Regions from separate parts of the Thalassobacillus sp. C254 genome, predicted to be linked through region 1. Evidence: riboswitches for the same ligand, from Rfam matches in the RefSeq annotation. Region 1 holds a riboswitch; each other region holds the start of a gene.
What was found. A riboswitch is a leader RNA that binds a small molecule or an ion and turns the genes downstream of it on or off. The one in region 1 is predicted to bind cobalamin.

Region 1 (4,168 bases):
GGTGCTGGATATCGAGATGATTCGTCGGCTCATCCAAAACAAGGACATCAGCCTCTTGTGTTAACGCTCTGGCTATTATAACCCTTTGTTTTTCCCCACCTGATAACGAGGCGAAGCTTCTTCTGGAAAACGAAAGCATCCCCACTTCTGATAATGCTTTTTCTGCAATTTTTTCATCCTCTATGTTATCTCTGTCCAGAAAACGTTTGTGAGGGGATCTGCCCATAAGTACCATTTCTTTTACCGAAAAATCAAACGGAACACTTGACTCCTGCTGACAACGGCCATATGTTTCGCCGTTTTTTTAGCCGTCCAATTATATATATTTTCACCGTTTACTTCCACAACGCCAAAGTCAGGCTTAAGGTGCCGATAAATGCTTTTTAACATCGTAGATTTCCCGCTGCCGTTAGGTCCCACAATCCCGACAAATTCATTTGTATCTACATGTAAATTAATATTTTGCAGTATTTTTTCACCTGATAAATCTTTTGAAAGATCTTCTACTTTTACATGCATTATGATTCACTCCCAAACGAGTATGTACTTCTTCGCAAGAGCCAAATAAAAAACGGTCCTCCGCATAAGGCGGTTAGAATACCTATAGGCATTTCCTCCGGTGCAGCAATCAGCCTTGCTCCAATATCAGCCCATATTAGAAATACAGCTCCAAGCAAAGCACTGACCGGCAGCACCCTTTTATGGTCTGAGCCGATAAGCAGCCTCACAATATGGGGAATCATTAACCCTACAAAGCCAATGGCTCCACTGACAGCTACCAAAACCCCAGTAAGAAGAGCAGTAATAACTAAAAGGATCTTTCGGAATTGATCAATATTCATCCCTAACGTAGCTGCCGTCTCCTCTCCCATAAGGAGAAGATTTAATGAACGTGATTGAAACCAAAGAAAAAGAAACACAATAACAAGAGAAGCTAAAGGAATCCACAGGTTCCCCCAGGTTCCTCCGGCTAAACTGCCCATCAACCAGTAAAGAGCGCTTCGAATTCCTTCTTCTCTAGGCGCAGAAATAACAATGAAGCTCGTCACTGCACTCAATATCATAGAAATGGCTATGCCGGCTAGAAGGAGCCTCGCAGTAGAAATTCGTTTATTTACTTGCGCTAACAAAAAAACCAGAACAATGGAAACTAATGCTCCTAAAAACGCAGCAAGTGAAAGAGCATATTGGCCAAATACACTGAAAGCTCCAAACAGAATCACCAAGGTAGCTCCAACAGAAGCACCTGAAGACACACCGAGAATAAAAGGGTCGGCCAGGGAGTTTCGAACAAGGGCCTGGATAGCCACACCTACAATTGAGAGTCCTGCTCCTACAACAGCGCCCAAAAGCACTCTGGGCAAGCGGATATCCCAAACGATGTGATCATGAGCAGGAGTCCACTCGGATGTGATCCATGCATTCACAAACGGAACCTTCGAAACAATGATTCCCCATACTGCTTCAGGGGAAATAGCAACTGGTCCCAGCATTACCCCTGCAGTTATCGATATCAACAGTAATCCTAGAAGACCGCTGAGCCAAAGCATGTAGGTAACTTTATTCCTTTTTAGCTGTTTCTCCTCCATTTTATCTTTCCCTGGTAAAGGGGTGGTCTCATAAGTTTTTGCTATACCGCTCATAAGAAAGTCCCCTAATTTTCGTTAGCTATATCCGGGTAAAATCCTTCTGCCATCAACTCAAACGCTTCAGGAGCTCTGACTCCTTCAGCAGCAGCAGATAAGGGAACGACTACAAAATTCTCTTCTTGTATTGCTGTCACACTTTCCAAGGCATCATATGATAACAAAAATTCTTTTTTCTGCTCTGCTGTTGTTTCCCCGTAATCAACAATAACGATCCATTCAGGGTCCTCCTCAATCACCGCTTCCCAGCTTACGTTCCCCCAGTTTTGGTCCAAAGCATCAGAGAATATGTTAGTCCCGCCTGCCATTTCAATTAAGTTTGTCATAAAAATTGACTGCCAGTCATTGGCTCTTGTTCCCCGCTATCATATACAAATACCTTAAAGGATCATCTGTATCCGGGTCTATTTGCGATTGAACGTCAGCAATCCGCTGATCCATAGCAGAGATTAATTCCTCAGCTCTTTCTTCCACTCTAAATATCTGGCCTATATTAGTAATATCCTGATATACATCATCAAGCGTCGGGCCAATCATTGAAGAAGACTCATGAAGATAAGGGGTGATCCCGTACTCAAGGAGCTGAGTAAAGGTTCCTATATTGTCCTCTGTAAAAGCACTTTCCCATCCTGCGTAAGCAAAATCAGGTTCAACATTTAAAAAAGGCTCCTGGGAAGGGTATTGATCTGCCAAAACAGGTACACTCTCATAGGCATCCTGGTATTCAGGATGTATGCCGTCATCTAAATATGCAGTCCCTGCCATATGGTCTTCAAGCCCTAGAGCGAGCATAACTTCTGTTACGTGCTGGTTTAATGTCACTGCACGCTGGGGTGCTTCTTCAAATGTAAGTTCTTCCCCATTGTTCTCAATGACCACTGCTTCATCCTGGGACAAAGAATCAGCCTCCGCTTCAGCAGCTCCGGTTTCAGTATCGCCCTCTGCTCCACATGCTGCCATAATAAGAGTTCCGGTCAATAAAAAAGACAACGGATATGTTTTGCTCCACTTCATTTTATTTCTCCTCCTCAGTAATCATAAATAGTAATTATTACGATTTATATTTTGAATTATAAGGACACTTCCTCTTTTTGTAAAGATTTCTTTCCTCTTCATACCAAAGCGTGTTACTTGTGTACTTTTTTCATTAACTGCAACCACTCCTTTACCAAAAAAATAAGCGGTTCTACCCCGGGGATCGGGTTAGAAACGCTTACTTCTCATCAAATATATCTGGAAGGCTTGTCACGCCTATTAAGGGTATATTCAAGTGAAGGCACACTTTGGTGCAGCATCTAACCACCTCCCTAATTCCCGTAGGTCAACAGTGATGTTGAAATAGGCAGGTCTCCTGACTTGGGGGTTATCCTCTCGTCCCTTCCCGGTGTTACCCAGTGAGATTACTCGAGAAAGCCAATCATTACATTGGCCCCCTTACAGTGGCGGGTCCGTGCCGGAGTTTCACCGGACTTCCCTATTAAGCAGGCAGTATTTGCCTTGCACCTATTTCCATTGCATGTATAATTTTAGTAAATCGTATCATTGATTCCTTGCCTTGTCCATCTTCTCTTATCCCAATCTAAAGTTTTATGTTCGTCTGTTTCGGATAATGAGTTTAAAAAGGTGAAATAATAATAAAAAGGAGGTAATAGGAATGGCGCACGATCACTCTGTTCATGAAAAACATTCCCACGAGCACAGCTTGTCTTGCGGGCACACTAAAATTAAACATGGTGACCATATTGATTATGTTCATGACGGTCACCTTCATCGCGAGCACAACGGCCACTGGGACGAATGTAAAATTTCAGTAACAGAAAGTAACCCTGACGAATGTGCCCCCATGAACTGCGGATGTACTCACAATGATGACTGCGGTCACGAGGTTGTTCCTCATGGCGATCACTATGACTTTCTTGTCAATGGACGTCTGCACCATGTACATGGCGACCACTGTGATGACCACGGACCTGTAGAGTTAGTAAAAATAGATTAGTGTCTTCTGCGGCTGTCCCATTAACGGGGCAGCCTTTTTGGTGTCATGAAGATTGTAAATGTCGTCCAGTATATACCACGCGTAGACATTTATCATCGTTGTATTTCACTGCCGGACAAAGCCTGTTATCAGGTTATCAAATAGTATTTCTTCTTTTGTTCAAAACATTATTTCATGTTCCTGCCAGAGGATCAATCCATATTCAGGTAAGTGATCGAAATGCATGAAGGATTGCCGGAAAAGATAAAGAAAAGATTTAAGGGGGATGTGAAAATTAAATGTAAGCACAGGTAAATAGTAACAAGAGAAAGGAGGTACCATGTTGACTCGCTTCATCAGTTACTTCTTTGGTGTTTTTTTTGTAGACTTGCTGTTTCATCAATATCAGGCTCAAGCTTTTGGGTTTCCTGCCCAAACGACGGGAGAAAGGCTGGGGGTTTTGGCTTTTGCCGGAGCAGTCACATTGCTTTTTTATTTTATCTCCTGGCGTTTCTTTCCGCCTTCTTTTTTCCATGGTGTCCTCATT
Region 2 (4,168 bases), on a different contig from region 1:
CACAACCTGTCTGACACTATAGGAGAAGGCAGTTTCTGCATGCTGGGGGAGTACCGCCATTTTTTTTGCCAGTTCTTTCGAGGAGTAATCCATAATATCCTTGTCACCGAGAAGAACTCTTCCTGAAGAGGAAGGAAGGGCGGCATGAAGGATTTTTAATAACGTGGACTTTCCGCTTCCATTTGGACCTAGTATTCCAAAGATTTCCCCTTTGTTAATGTTAAGGTTAATGTCCTTTACGACATCTTCTTTATTTGTATAACCACCGGAGATATGTTCAATCGTCAGCACGTTTCTGCACCTCCTTTTCTGCTTAAAGCTTTTTGCGTTCTCTCAGGAGAAGCAATCCAAAAACAGGAGCACCAATGATTGCTGTTAATACACCAATAGGGAGTTCCGTCGGGGCAATCAGAGTCCTTGCTGCCATGTCTGTTAATACGAGAAATCCCCCTCCTATCAGTAGCGATAACGGTAAATGATGACGGTGGTCAGCTCCAAACAACAGACGGACCAGGTGAGGTATAACCAGCCCGACAAATCCAATCGTTCCTGAGACCGCTACTGCTGACCCTGTTAACAAGGATGCTCCAAGTAGGATGGAAATCTTTCTTGCTTCTGTATTTACTCCTAACGTTTTAGCTGTCTCTTCACCAAAAACCATTGCATTCAGTTCTCTGCTGTTTGCAAACAAAATAACAGCTCCTGTTATAAAGAAAGGAAGCATAAGGAGGACATGACTCCACCCTCTCATTGATACACTCCCCATCAGCCAGGTAATGATCTGGCGAAGTTCCTCACCTGTTAATGCAATCAAAAGAGACATCAACGATCCTAGAAAGGAACTGAATATAATTCCGGCTAAAATAATAGTTTCTGTAGCTAAATTCTTTTGCACAATCCTGGCAAAAAACAGGACTAGAAAAAGAGTCAAAAATCCGGATACCACACTGACAAAAGGAAGAGTAAAAGCTCCGATCAGCGGGAGAGAAAGCCCAAGAAAAAGAACAATCACGGCACCAAGAGCAGCCCCGGATGATACACCCAGTGTGAATGGATCTGCCAGGGATTTTTTAAAAATCCCTGAAAAGCAGATCCTGCCATGGCTAGAGACGCCCCTACCAAAAGGGCAAGAGTTACGCGAGGAAGACGGATATCCAAAATAATGTTTCGCGTAACGGAATCGATGTCAGCGCCTAGTGGTATCCCGGCACCTTCCTGAAGAAGAACTATCACTGTCGTTGAAAAAGGAATTCCAATACTGCCAATTGAAATACCAATAATAAGGGCTGCAAAAAGGAAGAGAACACTCCCTCCATAAGCAGCCCACTTTTTTTTATTCGTTGTTAAAGACATCAGGATAAACCAGCTCAGCAATTGCTTCAGCACCGTCTACTAAACGAGGTCCTGGTCTTGTAACTTTATCTGCATGTACATCGTAAATTCTTTCATTTTCTACAGCTGGAATGTCACTCCAGCCTGATCGTGAAAGAATTTCTTCTTCAGGATCTTCCACATAAAAACCATAGGTTGTAATGATCACATCGGGATTTAAGGCGATAACATCCTCTTCACTGTACTGAACCCACCCCTCTTCATTTTGGGCAGCATTTTCAGCATTGATCATTTCCAGAATCTCATGTAAAAAGGTGTTTGTACCAGTAGTATAAATTTCTGGAGCCGGCCCCACCTCAAGCCAGACTGTTTGTCTTTCATCCTCGGATATTTCCTGGGCTTGTTCCTGGAGCTCGTTAACACCTTCCTGCATCTCAGCTACAAGCGTTTCAGCCTCCTCATACGTCCCTGTGGCCGCACCGATCATTTCAATTGAATCGTAAGCATCATCAAAGCCAGAAGCTTCATTTACAAATAAAACGGTTATATCTGCCTCCTGCAATTGATTGAAACCTTCCTCACTGAAGTGAGCGGATGACTCATGAGCCAGAACAAGATCAGGCTCTAATGACAAAATGGTTTCCACATCGAATTCCATCCCGCCTACACTCTGAATATCATTCACTTCTTCCGGGTATGTATCGTTGTCAGTAACTCCCACAATGCGATCTCCGGCTCCTAATGCAAAAGCAGTCTCTGTATTGCTCGGAATCAAGCTGACAATTCTTTGAGGCTCTTCCTCAATTGTAACCTCTTCACCAACAGCATCTTCAATCGTCACTGGAAAATCGGCTTCTGCACCGTCTTCTCCGTTGGCATCAGTGTCTTCTTGCGGCTCCTCAGCTGCCTCTTCTTCCATAGATTCTTCAGTCGTATCCTCGGCAGCTTCTTCTCCTGTATCCTCTGTCTCTCCGCATGCTGCTAAACTCATTACTAAAAGTACTGACGTACCCATTACCCATTGTTTTCTCACTCTTTGTCTCTCCTTTTAGTTTCCGTTCTTTCTCTATAATGGTGAAAGGACTCGATACGGCAGCTTTTCCTGTTCTTTGGTCAATAACATCCTATAGATGCAAAAAAAGCTCCCCTTTTTCAAAAAGGAGAGCATACATGTGTATGACCTAAGTCACTGTAAGACAGCCGTAAGGCAGTTACCACGTCTGCTTCCACCTTTTCCTCGAAGGCCTGGCATATATTCATCTAAGGCAGGTCTCCTGACTTCCGCGTTCTGGATCAGCCTGCCTTCCCAACCTGCTTCTAGCAGACAGTGGCTTGATAGGCGTTCCACGCGTATACAGTGGCGGGACCGTGCCGGATTTTCACCGGGCTTCCCTTTTAACATTTCCCTTGATAGGAAATTGACCATAGATGTGAACGGTATTTTGTTTTCTCCATATTCAAAGTATACAGGATATTTTTTGTTTGAAAAGATGCTTTTTCAGCAAATTTTTCATTTTCCCTTTATTTCTCCTTATGGCAAATAAAAATTTGTCGAGGAGATGTGGCGGTTTGGTAAGGTGAAGCATCATAATCCCCAAAGTGAGATTGAATAGTGAAGCCGCTGCTTTCAAGCATACGTTTAAGCTCATCTGAAGAATAAAGCTTCACTCGTTCAAGGTATTCTCTTTTTGACTCATTATCGTGAATTGTAATCGTTTTCGTAACAAACCCCTTGTCAATTTTCCGCTGCTGCCTGATGTGCAGACCGTCCTTATTTGATTCATCCTCTGCTACAAGGTTTTTCGTAACATACTGTGGATTTAAATAGTCAAATAAAAACCAGCCCCCAGGCTTTAATGCTTGATAGGCATTTTTAAAAACAAGCTCATTTTCTTCATCATCCGGAAAATAACCAAAACTTGTAAATAAATTAAATACAGCATCATATTCATTGCTAAATTGAATATTTCTTACATCCGCGCGCATGTATTTAATAGGAAGGTCACTGGTCAAGTCAATTGCTTTTTTCAATAATACAGCTGAGAGATCAACCCCGGTGACGTCAAAATCCCTACGGGCAAGCCAGCGGCAGTGCCGTCCATGACCACAGCACAGATCCAGCACTGTCATCTTTTTTTGAAGAGGAATATAGGACATTAATGCTTCAAGCTCCCGAGCTGCTTTTTGTTCATCCCTGTGATCATAAATTCTCAGGTAGTCTTCCTGAAAACTTTCTTCGTACCATTCTGTCAAAGTGCCCACTCCTTTCTCTGAACTTTTGTGTAGAGCTTGTAAGTGTTCATAGGACAAAGACTGAGAGGGCTTTCAGGCTGTGCTGCCCTCTCCCTTCTTTATTTGCGTGTCAAACTAATTCTCTTTTCAACAGCACTACGAAGACAAATAACTCCGGGGTTTTTAAATGTCTTCTCTTGGTATATGAAAGGTAAAAGTCGTGCCCTCCTCCACTTTACTGTGAGCAGAAATCTGGCCGTTGTGTCCCTCCACAATATTCTTTGCGATAGCAAGGCCAAGGCCCGTTCCTGAGCGGCCCCGGGTTCTGGCTTTATCCGCCTTATAAAAACGTTCGAACACAAAGGGCAGGTCTTCTTCTGGTATACCTGATCCAGTGTCCTCCACATCCACAGTAACTCCGGATCCGTCTGTTTCCACACGAAGTGTCACGGTTCCGCCAGCCTCCGTATGACGAATGGCGTTATGAATTAAGTTCGTCAACACCTGCTCATATCTGTCTGGGTCAACATCCATTACAGCTCTTCGCCGGTAACTTCGGTTTGAAGATTGACTCCCGCTTCTTTAGCCAGGCCGTGAAACTTTC
Region 3 (4,168 bases), on a different contig from region 1:
ATTCTAGAAAGCTTGAACAGCTCACTATTTGCATCTACATCACTGCTTCCTCTCCCAACCAATAAGATAGAGGTATCTTTGTTATACAATGTTTCTTGTTCCACTCCAGCGTGAAGCTTTTCTTTTAACAGCTGAAACATTTCTTCGTGAATCCCAATCGGCCGCCCGTAATGAAACCGGACTAAAGGATAAAGCTTTCTTGCTTTATCAATCGCTTGGGGAATATGAATCTTAGAATGTCCCGCTGGAAAAAACATAATAGGTACTAGCGCAACCTCAGTCGCCCCTCTTTTTACACAAGTTTCAATGCCCGAAGCAAGCCCCGGAGAAGCAAATTCCAGAAAACAAGTCTCCACAATCGGAGCAGGCACCTTTTGTTTAAGATTATCTACAAACTGGATGATCCCTTCATTGCCCTCTTTCTTCTTGCTTCCGTGTCCGATAAACAGCACAGCTTTCATATTTTCTCCCTCCTTATTCACATGGATTATCTACGATAACCGGCACTGGCATCTCTTGATACTTAAACCCTTGGATCTCCTGCACTCTCTTAAAAAACTTATGGAACCTTTCATTAGGCAGTCCTTTTTCCTTGTACTCATCTACAACAGCTGTAATGAGGGGAATTAACTTGTCCACTTCCATCCCCTCAGCCACTGGCTGTGCTACATGCGCATTTCTGCCCGTCGTTTTGCTCCCAAAAATACATCAAAAGCTCCTCTTCTATAAATAATGCCAATATCATCAGTAATTGCGCCGTAGCATGCCATGCCGCACCCATTAAAGCCTATGTTCATAACTTTGGGAACAACCATACCGCCTAGAGCTTCTTGTAGTTCTTCAGCATATGGGATTGAATCACGCTTCTCACCGTCACAAAAATCACAGGCCTTTACGTGAATCACATTACCTACCGGAGAAACGAGCCAGCCCGCTTCTTTAAGCTCTTTCACAATTTCCTGTGCACGATCTGTTTCAAGGGATACTTTGAAGTAATGGCTCGGTGTATACTCTACCTCACCGTCTTCCCCGATTACTTCTGTCAGCTGAAGAAGCTGTTTTGAGCTTATTTTCTTGTTTGCTGTTCCCGGAGAAACCGCAAATTCAAAAATCTCTGTTTGCTTAAACGAGATAGAATCTTCTGATACTTGTTTGTTTTCTGAATAAGTGGTGCCCAGCTTGCTTAACGCTTCTTCTGCAAGACCTTTAACATTTATACTTTCGGCAGCTGTTACCGTCTCTTCTTTTCCCCCATGCATTGCCCATGGCTCTGCCTCACTTCTTAGTCTCTGGCAGGTTTTAACTTTTGTTTCTCCTCGCCCAGGGTATATTTACGCTGGTAGCCTCTTGGGGTAATCATTTTGCCGTCATAATAAAATGTAGAATTATTTCCGATTACTACTGTTGTAAGCATGCCAATCTCATGGTCAAGCATGTGCTCCAAATCAGTCATCACTATGTTCTGCCGCTCTCTATATGCGCTTTTCACAAGGCCGACAGGCGTTCCTTTATCTCTATACTTCATTAAAATCCTTTGTGTCTCTTCTATTTGTCTTGTTCTCTTGCCGCTTTTTGGGTTATAAAGTGCAATGACAAAATCAGCCTGGGCGGCCGCTTCCACTCGCTTTACTATTAAATCCCAAGGGGTTAGGTGGTCACTCAAGCTGATCGTACAGGCATCATGCATTACCGGCGCCCCTAAAAGCGAGGCACAAGAATTGATTGCAGATACCCCAGGAATGATTTCTACTTCTACGCCTTCGTCCTCTTTCCATCCCTTTTCAATTAACACTTCATAAACTAATCCCGCCATGCCGTATAGACCAGCATCTCCGCTGGAAATGACAGCCACTGTTTTTCCTTGCTCAGCCTGCTTGACTGCTTCCTGTGCTCTGCTTACTTCTTCAGTCATTCCCGTCCTTACTATGTCCTGATCGGTAAGCAATGGTTTAATTAAATCTATATATGTTTTATAGCCAATAATAGAATCTGACTCAAGAATTGCTTCTTTTGCACGATATGTCATTTGTTCTTCACTTCCTGGGCCGAAACCTACGACAAGAAGTTTTCCTTTTTCATTTGTCACACTATCACTCCTTATATAGAATAAAGACGAACGCACTGCAAAAGGCTCTATTCCATTTGGTCTCTTTCAGACTGCTTATAAAAGCTGCACGCATCCCCCAGCCAGGATATATCGTACAAGCACTCCTTGAACAGAGAATTCACTAAAAGATTTACCACTCACCTACGCATACACAACTAAACAGCAAAAAAGCGCCCCTAACCTGCATGTGGAGGTTAGAGGCGCTCTTCCGGCATAATATAAACGGCTTTTTAACAGCCCATAATTAATCGGAAACCTGCTCTAACACCCCCCATGACCCGTAGGTTACTGGTGTTGTTGAAAAGGCAGGTCTCCTGGCTCTTGGTTTCCATCTGTTTCTTCCTTCCCATCGATTTGTACCGACAGTGGCAGCAAAACAGACAACCCAATTACAGTGGCGGGACCGCGCCGGCTTCACACCGGTCTTCCCTTTTAAGAAAACTGTTAGAACAGCTTTCACCTTTTCCCCTAATATTCTTCTCCTTTAAAGCTATCTGATCCTCCACTCTCTGTCAATCTCTTTTTGGCTTTCTATCTGCTAAGGAATTTATCCTTTTCCACTCTATTTTTGTTTGTGAGATTAAAAAAGAAAAATTCAGGAATAGAGTAGGAGAACGAATTAAGAGAAAGGGAGGTCACTAATTTGGCACATCAACAAGAAACCGGTATTTCATCAGAAACACCTTTAAAAACAAATGGAAAGTCAATTACAGCCCTGGTCCTTGGTGTAGTGGGACTCGTATCTTCTATTCTGATTCCGTTAGCCGGCTTTGCTCTAGGGTTGGTTGGCCTTATTCTTGGAATTTTATCAATAAGGGAGATCAAAAGAAGAGGAGAGTCCGGAAAGGGACTCGCAATTGGCGGTATCGCCTGCAGTGTAGCAGCTCTCGTTCTTACAGTGATACTCATGGCGCTCGCTGCAGCTATGCTGACGCTATAGTCCTCCTTGCTGACACGGTAATTAGTAGTATTTGTGATATAAACGTTTAGATTGCCCAAGGATGGGAATTAGAGGATCATAATTACTTTAAGGAGGAATATAAGATGGCAGATCCAAAGAAACAAGCCGAAGAAAAACTTGACAACATGTCCGAAAACAAAAAGGAAGACATTTTAGAAAGCTTTAGTGAGTTCCAGCAATACCTTAAAGGAAAAGTAGAAAAAGGTGAATCTCTAGGCCTCAGTGAAGAGCAAATGGCAAAAGGCGCTGAGCGTGTAGCAGAATACCTCAAAAACCATGAATCACCTAAAAATACAGAAGAAAAGCTATTACAAGAGATGTGGCAGGTAGCTGAGGATGACGAAAAGCATAAAATGGCTCACGTCCTGGTAAAACTAGCGAAGAAAGCTGGTTAATGGCAAAGTCACAGCTATAAAAAACAAGCAGTTCTCTGGAGGTACCAGAATACTGCTTGTTTTTACATATATTATCCCTTTATCTACAGGTAATTTTCAATTTCTTTTTCTCAAATTTCTTGCACTTTCAAAGGGGCTTGGTGCAGAAGCAATCGCTGAAATTATTGATATGCCGTCGCTTCCTGATTTCATCACTTCGTCGATATTATCTTCATAAATTCCACCAATCCCAACAATCGGTGTCTTGATCCCCATTTTACGAAACAGAGTGATCACTTGAGGACCCGTTTCTTCAGCAGCATCGTCTTTAGAACCTGTCGCATATATAGGCCCTAAACCAAGGTAATCAGCCCCGTGCTCTGCGGCTTCCAGGCCTTCGTCAATCGTATATGCAGAAACCCCCAGAATTTTATCACCCATCATTTTTCTTGCTTCTTTTGCTCCAATATCTTCTTGTCCAATATGAAGACCGTCTGCATTAAGTTGCACCGCTAAATCAATATCATCATTAACTATAAAAGGAATTCCATTCTGCCGGCAGATCTCTTGCAATTTACGTGCCAGCTCTTCCTTTTCAGCACCTGCTTTTGAACCTTCTCCTTTTTCACGGTATTGAAAAAGAGTAATCCCGCCTGCGATTGCTTCCTTTACTACTTGTTCAGGAAGCTGAGTAGTATTTTGACTGCCAAATATAAAATATAATTT

Region 2: it holds a riboswitch for cobalamin, as region 1 does, so the genes downstream of both, JCM19033_RS18215 (ABC transporter substrate-binding protein) here and JCM19033_RS13810 (ABC transporter substrate-binding protein) in region 1, are expected to answer to the same signal.
Region 3: it holds a riboswitch for cobalamin, as region 1 does, so the genes downstream of both, cobJ (precorrin-3B C(17)-methyltransferase) here and JCM19033_RS13810 (ABC transporter substrate-binding protein) in region 1, are expected to answer to the same signal.

Annotation. Positions count from the first base shown of each region.
Region 1 covers NZ_BAXQ01000014.1:81,794-85,961, reverse strand. The annotation lists gene JCM19033_RS27570 (ABC transporter ATP-binding protein) at 1-226, opposite strand, end outside; gene JCM19033_RS27565 (ABC transporter ATP-binding protein) at 241-519, opposite strand; gene JCM19033_RS13815 (iron ABC transporter permease) at 519-1,550, opposite strand; gene JCM19033_RS25965 (ABC transporter substrate-binding protein) at 1,655-1,972, opposite strand; gene JCM19033_RS13810 (ABC transporter substrate-binding protein) at 1,989-2,660, opposite strand; cobalamin riboswitch at 2,970-3,168, opposite strand; gene JCM19033_RS13805 (hypothetical protein) at 3,301-3,642, shown strand; gene JCM19033_RS13800 (DUF2243 domain-containing protein) at 3,962-4,168, shown strand, end outside.
Region 2 covers NZ_BAXQ01000026.1:10,025-14,192, reverse strand. The annotation lists gene JCM19033_RS18225 (heme ABC transporter ATP-binding protein) at 1-291, opposite strand, end outside; partial or broken gene JCM19033_RS18220 (FecCD family ABC transporter permease) at 314-1,353, opposite strand; gene JCM19033_RS18215 (ABC transporter substrate-binding protein) at 1,334-2,347, opposite strand; cobalamin riboswitch at 2,579-2,774, opposite strand; gene JCM19033_RS18205 (bifunctional 2-polyprenyl-6-hydroxyphenol methylase/3-demethylubiquinol 3-O-methyltransferase UbiG) at 2,854-3,585, opposite strand; partial or broken gene JCM19033_RS18200 (ATP-binding protein) at 3,748-4,168, opposite strand, start outside.
Region 3 covers NZ_BAXQ01000023.1:11,232-15,399, reverse strand. The annotation lists gene JCM19033_RS17270 (sirohydrochlorin chelatase) at 1-461, opposite strand, end outside; partial or broken gene cobJ (precorrin-3B C(17)-methyltransferase) at 475-2,026, opposite strand; cobalamin riboswitch at 2,394-2,586, opposite strand; gene JCM19033_RS17260 (DUF4190 domain-containing protein) at 2,751-3,047, shown strand; gene JCM19033_RS17255 (DUF3243 family protein) at 3,152-3,463, shown strand; gene thiE (thiamine phosphate synthase) at 3,560-4,168, opposite strand, start outside.